4 regions of the Fusibacter sp. QWL-12 genome follow, and region 3 is predicted to be linked to each of the others. Evidence: riboswitches for the same ligand, from Rfam matches in the RefSeq annotation. Region 3 holds a riboswitch; each other region holds the start of a gene.

Region 1 (2,204 bases), 920 kb from region 3:
TAAATGAAGAAGCAGATCAACAAGCCGAGGCAGATTTTCTTGCTTTACAGGCAATTTATGAAGCTAGTGATGCGATAGAAGCGAGTGAGGAAGAAACGACAGTTGAAACATCTACAGATGTGACAGAATCAATAGAGGCATCGACGGAAGCAACAACAGAAAAAGCGAAAACTGTAGACAAAAGTGTTATTGGGAAAATTAAAATATCCAAAATCAATTTGATAATGCCGATCCTAATGGGTGCAACAGATAAAAATTTGAATAGAGGAGCTGCTGTAATTGCAGGCACTTCAGAGTTTGGTGAAATCGGAAATGTAGGTATAGCGGGACATAGAGGTAGATCATATGGCTTGTTTTTTAATCGATTGGACGAGTTAGGTAAAGGCGACATCATTGAAATCACTACAGATAATAAGGTCTATAAGTACACCGTATATGAGACCCTTATCGTAGAGCCAACTGAAATTTCTGTATTATATAAAAATAATGAAGATAAAATTTTAACCTTGGTTACCTGTGATCCTGTAAAGAACCCAACGCATCGTTTAATCATACACGCTTTACAAAATCCATAAAAAGTCGTAATGTTTTTGTAATTGTACAAAATTAGAAGTGTGGTATACTATTAGCATAGAAGTAAATATTCTGTGAAGAGATGTCTTTTCACGACAAAGGCAAACCATCGGAAACGATGGGACGCAAAACTATAGGGCCTTTCCGAAAGGAGTGGCAGCCAGTCGCCGAATGAGGAGATTTTCTATTTTTTGAAAATTTCATTACGTGAAACGAACCTCTCACCGATAACGGCAAACCATTGGAAACGATGGGACGCAAAGCTATAGGGCCTTTCCATAAGGAATGGCAGCCTAGCTACCGAAGGGAGAGAAACATGAAAAAAATATTGAGTTTATTAGTGATGACAGTTGTTTTGGTCAGTGCATCGTTTACCAGTTTTGGTGCAACTCAAACCATTCAAGCAGATTTGGCAACAGGAATCGTAAACGTTGAATATAGCACATTAAGTAGCAGTAAAATTTTATTGTTAGTTGAAAAAGATGGTCAAAGATACTCTTATCCAATCGTTGACACAGATGTTAATCAATTTCCGTTACAACTTGGAAATGGCACTTACACAGTGAGATTGATGCAAAATACCACTGGAAATAGTTACAAAGAGCTTACTAAAACATCGGTTACGTTAAATTTGGCAAACTCTAATGTCGTATATCTTAATTCAATTCAAGATATAGAATGGAATGAAGATACACTAGCTGTACAAAAGGCATATGAGCTCACAAAAAATTTAACTTCTGATGATGCAAAAGTAAAAGCGATTTATAACTATATTACCAAAAACTATAAATACGATTATAATAAAGCTAAAACTGTAACTAGTGGTTACTTCCCAAATGTTGATAGTACATTTGCTTCAAAAAATGGCATTTGTTATGATTATTCGGCATTATTCGCTGCAATGACAAGAAGTGTTGGGATTCCTACGAAACTTGTAAAAGGTTACTCAACGAATACTGGTGATGTCTATCATGCATGGAATGAAGTCTATATTAATGGTACTTGGAAAACAGTAGATACGACAGTTGATGCATCTTATGTTCAAGCAAATAAAACGGTATCTATGTATAAATTAGCAAAAGAATATAGTGTTTCAAAAGTTTATTAAGCCTTCTTAACTGTTCTGTAGGTAACTGCAGTGCAGTTTTTTTATTGATCACACATTTTTGTGGTAAAATCTGAGGATTTGATGTCCGAAGATTTTTATTTTTTTGTCTTTTTTTAAAATTATGATATCTTTTACAACAAAAATAAGATATTATTATAAGGTTGAATATTACGCTTTATTAGTTTAGGAGATATAAATGTTAAAAAACAAAGGCATCATCAATATTGCGGTTATCGCTCACGTTGATGCAGGAAAGTCAACTTTAGTTGACGCATTTTTAAATCAAAGCAATGTTTTTAGAGCAAATGAGTTCGTGCCAGAATGTGTTATGGACAGTAATGATTTGGAAAGAGAAAGAGGCATCACCATTTACTCAAAAAACTGTTCTATTATGTACAATGATTACAAGATCAATATTGTAGATACACCGGGCCATGCTGACTTCTCGTCAGAGGTAGAAAGAATAATGAAAACGGTTGATACCGTAATCTTATTGGTTGACTCTAGTGAAGGGCCTATGCCA
Region 2 (2,204 bases), 160 kb from region 3:
GTTTGTAGAATTTTATCACTGCTCACATCAATTAAATTAAAAGTAAATTCAATTCCTTCTGGTGGTGTATCTCCTGTAATGATTTTTTTAACTGAAATTGTATATTTCTCTGTATATTCATTATTAAAGGTGACAGTTGGCGAAAGATTATTTAATACAACTGTAACTTCTTGATCATTTGTAGTTACATGGTACTTATCAGGAATACTTACCTCTTTCACGATATAGTTGCCAAATTTTACATCTTTAAAGTAGCCCTCATTTGCACCCGTGATGGTAATTGTATCTATAGGACTTCCAAGTGGCTCTTTGTCTTCATAAAGCTCAAATGTAAACGTTGCACTAGTAGGTGGTGGATCACCTGATAGCGTTTTCAGCACTTTAATCGTGCCCTTGTCAGGTGTCTTTGTAAAGACGAAGAAGTGGCTAATTCCTTGTTGCGTTGGAATGACAAACTCTCCACTGGTTGCACCACCTATATTAAAAAGATAAGCGGTTTGATTTTCTTGACCCTCAATATAATAAGGCGCTTTATCAGGTTTGAAATTCCCCGTTTTTATAAAGAAATAGCTGATCGGTGAAGTAGATGTCCAAGACCAATTTTGTGGTTTAGGTGGTTTAGGGTCTTTATCCACTCCATCTGGCTCATCGACATCAACTTTAGTAAAAACAACAGATCCAAATCCGTAATCATATGATTTACCTTCGACTATAACTTCGTCAAACTTTACACAGTTATAGTCTGATACATCTAGATAAATACTGCCTGAATCTGAATTAAGAATGTCATGATCCTTGTCAGGGTTATTACCTTCTACAACTTCGCCATTTGTAGCAGCAAACACTGTTGGGATCATAGATACGATGATAAGAACCGTCATTGCTATCGCTAGATAGCGTTTAAACCTCGCTTTCATAATTACCCCTTTCTTAAAACATCGTTTTAAGAAAAGCCGGTTGCACTATAAGTTCCATGCATTTAAAGTGCCCACATAAAAAATGCACTTCATCACTTCTTTTCAAGTTCTTTATACCTCTGGTAGATGTATACCCTCACAACGTGACATAAGTAGGACATCTGTGTGACATATGCGTGACATAACATAAATTATGCAAACCGGCTCCAGTTAAGACCACAGTTGTATCTGTCAAGCTGATAGTGCTGGCCCATTTTGGGTATTATACCTTATAACTAAGAAAACCTTAATTGATAAAGAGGTGCAAATGGTTCCAGAGGATTATACGAAGGGTAATATAAAAAAACAAATTTTAACCATGGCGATCCCCGTGAGTATTGGCATGTTTTTCAACACGATGTTTAATGTAGTTGATACGTTTTATGCGGGCAAGCTAAGTACGTCATCACTTGCAGGTATGTCCTTATCCTTTTCAGTCTTTTTTATGCTGATTGCTATAACTGCAGGGATTAGTACTGGTCTTTCTGCACTTCTTTCTATCGCTGCAGGAAAAAAAAATGAAGAGGAAGTACGAGTCCTCTCAGCAAATGGCATCTTTCTAACCTTTATCGTAAGTATCCTTTTTTCTATTTCAGGAATTGTGCTTTCACCCATCTTACTATCTGCTTTAGGTGCAACTGGAGACACACTTGGTAAAGGGGTGCAATATCTGAGAGGGATTTATGCTGGTACTTTGTTCTTTGGACTTAATTCCGCCTTCAACGCCTTACTTTCATCTAGAGGTCTAACAAAGCCATACAGAAATTTCCTCATTATTGGATTTATCATGAATATCATTCTAGATCCACTATTTATCTTTGGTCCATTTGGACTTCCTAAAATGGGGACATTTGGCGTTGCACTTGCTACGGTGATCGTACAATTGACAGGGAACTTTTATCTTGCGCTAAAATGTCGTAAGCTATTGGGTTTAAGGCGAATAGAGTTCAACTTGATTCAGTTTAAAACAATTAAAAGCATTTTATCTCAAGGCATACCAGCTTCACTCAATATGATTACGATTGCACTTGGCATTTATGTTATTAATTACTTCATCTATCTACATGGCGATGATACTGCGATTGCAGGGTATGGCGTTGCCGTTAGGATTGAGCAAATTGCATTATTACCTGCTATAGGTCTAAACACTTCTGCACTCACAATTGCTGGTCAAAATTTTGGTGCTGGTAATCATGAAAGAATTAGACAAACCTATCATGAAAGCCTTAAAATTGGCATCTTGATTAT
Region 3 (2,204 bases):
TCAAAAAATTATCGTTAAAGCTGGTGAAATGACTGAAGTAACTACTCCAGTTGCTGAAGCTAAATACTACACTGGTTTTGCTATGCTTGATAACTTCAGAGTTAGAACTGCTGGCAAACACCAATTTAACGTAGTTGCTGCAAGCGCAATCTTTGATCAAGATGGAAAAATCATCAGCGTTGATTTAGACGTTGTTGAATTAGCAATGGGCGAGTTCTACTGGCCAGCTGATGATGCTACAGCTGAAGAATTAGAAGCAGCTAGAGTTGAAATGGAAGAAGCTATCATGACTAAAACTGAATTAAAAGAAAACTATGGCATGGGAGCTAGAGCTACTACTGGTTTAGAGTGGTACCAACAAATGGCTAACTATGAAAAATTCTTTGTAGGTAAAACTGTTGCTGAGTTAAGAACTTGGTTTGACAAAAACACTGATGCTGCTGGTAAACCAATCAAAATCGGTACTGAGTTAAATCCAGAAGATCAAGCTAAAGTTGATGCATTAACAGATGCTGAAAAAGAAGTTTTAGCTGACGTTATCACAGGTGCTACAATGTCTTTATCTGATGCACACGGTCTTTTCTTAGAAACATTAGAAAAAGCATGGGCAAACAAAGTAGAAGTTAAATTTTAATTAAAGTCGTTTTAATTAAAAACATTCCGAATTTTAAACGAGTCTTTTAAAGGCTCGTTTTTTATTTTTTTGTTTATAATGCTGTAATTACAACAACTTCAGCCTAAATGAAACGATTACAATTATGAAAAAACTCTAAAATAACATTCATGTCACACAGATGTCACAGAGATGTCCGTGATATGTCACAGAAATGGGTAAAGATAGTAGTAAGAGAATTATTCTCTTAAGTGCAATTTGGTTTGCCCTAGGAGGCGGTACTATGAAAGTTGAAAAGGTTCCAAATGATTGGAAGAAACTTAGCGGAACTAATTTTCTTGTTACTGTATATAGTAATGAGAATCAGAACCTTCAGGGCTTGATTCATTGGTTAGATACAGGTAAGAAAGTTCATTTTAGAAGCGTTATTGAATTGATTGAGCTTTTAAACGAGGCGTCAAGAATTCAAAATCACGTTTCTGTAACCAAAAGGACTTGGTTAGCTGCCTCGTTCGAAGGTGAATTGAAGCCAATGATTTAATTGAAAGGAGTGATGTACTAAAAGAAATGGGGCTGTTAGTAAGGAATTAAAGAACTAATATCTGACTAACGAAAAAGGCAAACCCAGTGAAAACTGGCGACGCAAAGTCTGGAGTCTAAAGTTTAATAGAAATGGGGATTTTTATTTAAACTAAGATCGTCCGACTGCCAAAGAAACTATTTGGCAAAGGAGAAATCTTATGAAAAATGAAAGTAAGCACTTTAGAACTGTTAAGAGTGTCTTTGCACTACTCTTGACCTTTATTCTGGTGTTTGGTATGTATCCAGCACCTACATTCGCATTGCCTGAGGGCGTGATTATATCCGACTCAGGCAATGACCCAGTCACTTCATTACCTACCTCTTTGATGAATGGCCAAATTTGGACTGATAAAAGTGTAAGCTACGCTGGTGATGGCATTTTCGATATCACACTCAGAGCCATTGGACAAAAATACATGGTATCAAACCCAAAACCAAATGATACGCTTGATGTGGTATTGGTTTTAGATACTTCAGGATCTATGGGTGACGATGGAAAACTAGGAAAATTGAAAACAGCAGCAAAAAATGCTGTCGAAACGTTATTAGGCGTTAATGGCAATCGTGTCGCTATTGTTGAATATAGTAGCTCAGCTTCTTTAGTAAGAAATTTTACTGATAATGAGAATAATTTAAAAGACGATATCGATGATTTAAACGCATATGGTGGTACAAATATTCAACATGCGTTTTACCTTGCGCAAAAGACGATTTTAGACCGACCATCAAATGATAACGATAGAAAACCCGTTATTATACTAATGAGTGACGGTAGACCAACTTACTATTACGATGGTCTTTATTCACCTTCTAAGAGCAGACGTGGTACTGGTGATGGTGATGATACAAATGGTACCTATGTTTGGAATACGATTTTACAAGCAGTTGAAGCTAAAAATAATATTCCAGATGTAAGAATTTATACGATAGGCTTCGGTGTTGGTTCAGACGCATATGCAATTGCAACACTTATGCCGACGGATGCAAATACCTCAAGTTATCGACCAGT
Region 4 (2,204 bases), 1.3 Mb from region 3:
GAGCTTTTAACATTTCCATTGAGTCGTTTGCTGTCGAACTGAAAGGGTTCAGACTGATATACACATTTGGATTTTGTGCGAGTTCATCTATAAGCCTAAGCGCCTCTTGTTTCATCAGATTAAGTCTTTTTTTAGAACTGTTACTTGTGGAATTGCCATTCAATTGTCTGTCCATACTACCAGAAGTATCGAGTACCATTGCGACAGCAGCTTGTGAAGTAACGATATCAGTAACCCGTTTGTCATTCCTATAGGATATTGTATTTGCCACTTTACCATATGCTCTATCTACAACTTGTAATGCATTTACTGATTCAACGGTAGAATCTATCACTCTTTCATTGCCATTTTTCTTCAGTTTGAGCTCATATGTGACCAATTTGTCTTCGTCTGGGTCTGCATCTTTTGTAAAAACCAAATCCAAAGTGACTCCTTCAATTCCCGAAAAAATATCTTGAACGATATGCTTACCACTCGCTTCATCCCATACGTACTCGACCAATTTAGTTTGATCATCATTGAGCATAATATAGTTCCAGCCACTGGTCATATTCAAAGTATTCTCTCTATGTAGCAAAAACGCACCTGCTGCATCTCTCGAAACCACATTTATCTTCTCTGTCATAATCCTTAAAGCAGATTGCACCTCAAACTCGTCCAAGGTTATGCTCTGAGCTTTCATTCCAAATATCATCATATTTGAAGCAGCTAGAAGAACGATTGAAGAAAGTGCAATAACAATAATTAACTCAATTAGAGTAAATCCTTTTACTTTTTTCATAACGCCTCCTACTCATTGATCCAGAATGTTTCATTTGGGTTATCCGGATTAAAATACATACTGCGGATATAGACCATATGATTTTTTGAGAGTTCTGCTGTCGATGTGATTTTGATCCATCCATCAACCCCTGGATCTTTTGATTTTTCTGCCTTTATATCGATCAAACCATTTCCAAAGGCAATATCATTGGTCACAAGTGCAAAATCCGCTGACGCAGCGTTTAGAATTTCCTTTGTTTTCTCCATATCATCTGAAATTAATGATTCAAAAGCCATTTCTATTCCTGAATAAGATAAATAATAAGCTTCAAGTCGATCTTGTTGCTGTTTCGCTTGTTTTAAATTCGCACTAAAGATTGCCATAGCTGACGTGCTAAAAATCAACACAACCAACATAACCATTAAAACAAAAACCAGCGATGCACCTTGTTCATCCTTTATAGTATTCAGTTCATTTAAATATTTCTTCATTTCCACCCTCCTCAAAGTCTAGGCTTATAGGCTGTGATTTTAACACAAAAAAACCACAGCCTAATTAGACTGCAGCCGAACCGCCATAGTATAAACCTTAGACTTCATGCTTTGCGTCGTACTTTTTCAAGTACTTTGCCCTCATCTTTAGAGAAGCACGAAAATCAGCGTATCTACTTAAAGATACGCAATAAATTTTATGAGCTTCCCATTTCTATTCTATAATAACAATGCTCTTAAAAGTCCCCACTTCTAAAGAGTTCATCATTGTTAGCCTTATTTATACTTCACTCCAATCCCTGTTGATACACCTTTCACACCGGTATCTGAGAGATTATTAATAATAAGTGAAGTGGTTAAATCATATTGCGTCGAATCTACTTTACCAAATGTAAAGTTAATCTGTTTTAGATTTGCGTTATTTTTTGATACTGAAAAAGTTAAATCTGATATAGTTGTTAGTCCTGTAATTGACTTTTCTACTGTGTCCTCAACATATTTTATCGTATTTGTCGCGTCATCAAAAATGATGTAATGATAGCCACTTTCATAGCTTAAAGGATCTGAGTCTAATATTTCTAAATCACTTGCATATCTAATTTGGTTGGAAAATCCTTTTATAGGTTGTCTTACATCGAACTGATTCATTGCTGTTTCTTCCGATAAATTTGCTGTCTTCTGTCCAAAAAGCATAATTGATGATGCAACTGTGATCACAACACCAATTAGTGCAATGACAACTATAAGTTCAACTAACGTTAATCCTCTATACGTTTTTTTCATTAAAACCTCATTTATAGGGTTGGAATATTTCAATTTGTACGGATCTACCATTCGGCAAAGCTGTATTAACGGATTTTACTTTACCTGGAACGATTATCTCAGTGTCGTCTATCTTTAATGTCAAGGTTTCAGATGCATCACTTGCACTTTGTCCAATATCATTAATA

Evidence for each region. Region 3 has a riboswitch for cyclic di-GMP ahead of AC4PID_RS08800 (Cna B-type domain-containing protein). Riboswitches for the same ligand answer to the same signal wherever they lie in the genome.
Region 1: another riboswitch for cyclic di-GMP. It lies ahead of AC4PID_RS12995 (transglutaminase-like domain-containing protein); the one in region 3 lies ahead of AC4PID_RS08800 (Cna B-type domain-containing protein).
Region 2: another riboswitch for cyclic di-GMP. It lies ahead of AC4PID_RS09450 (MSCRAMM family protein); the one in region 3 lies ahead of AC4PID_RS08800 (Cna B-type domain-containing protein).
Region 4: another riboswitch for cyclic di-GMP. It lies ahead of AC4PID_RS02875 (hypothetical protein); the one in region 3 lies ahead of AC4PID_RS08800 (Cna B-type domain-containing protein).

Annotation. Positions count from the first base shown of each region.
Region 1 covers NZ_CM178745.1:2,700,920-2,703,123, forward strand. The annotation lists gene AC4PID_RS12990 (class D sortase) at 1-575, shown strand, start outside; cyclic di-GMP riboswitch class I at 664-745, shown strand; cyclic di-GMP riboswitch class I at 796-878, shown strand; gene AC4PID_RS12995 (transglutaminase-like domain-containing protein) at 890-1,681, shown strand; gene typA (translational GTPase TypA) at 1,878-2,204, shown strand, end outside.
Region 2 covers NZ_CM178745.1:1,933,499-1,935,702, reverse strand. The annotation lists gene AC4PID_RS09450 (MSCRAMM family protein) at 1-917, opposite strand, end outside; cyclic di-GMP riboswitch class II at 943-1,026, opposite strand; gene AC4PID_RS09445 (MATE family efflux transporter) at 1,225-2,204, shown strand, end outside.
Region 3 covers NZ_CM178745.1:1,778,165-1,780,368, forward strand. The annotation lists gene AC4PID_RS08790 (LysM peptidoglycan-binding domain-containing protein) at 1-634, shown strand, start outside; gene AC4PID_RS08795 (hypothetical protein) at 897-1,154, shown strand; cyclic di-GMP riboswitch class I at 1,221-1,326, shown strand; gene AC4PID_RS08800 (Cna B-type domain-containing protein) at 1,354-2,204, shown strand, end outside.
Region 4 covers NZ_CM178745.1:491,656-493,859, forward strand. The annotation lists gene AC4PID_RS02870 (prepilin-type N-terminal cleavage/methylation domain-containing protein) at 1-781, opposite strand, end outside; gene AC4PID_RS02875 (hypothetical protein) at 790-1,254, opposite strand; cyclic di-GMP riboswitch class I at 1,322-1,404, opposite strand; gene AC4PID_RS02880 (PilW family protein) at 1,531-2,037, opposite strand; gene AC4PID_RS02885 (type II secretion system protein) at 2,045-2,204, opposite strand, start outside.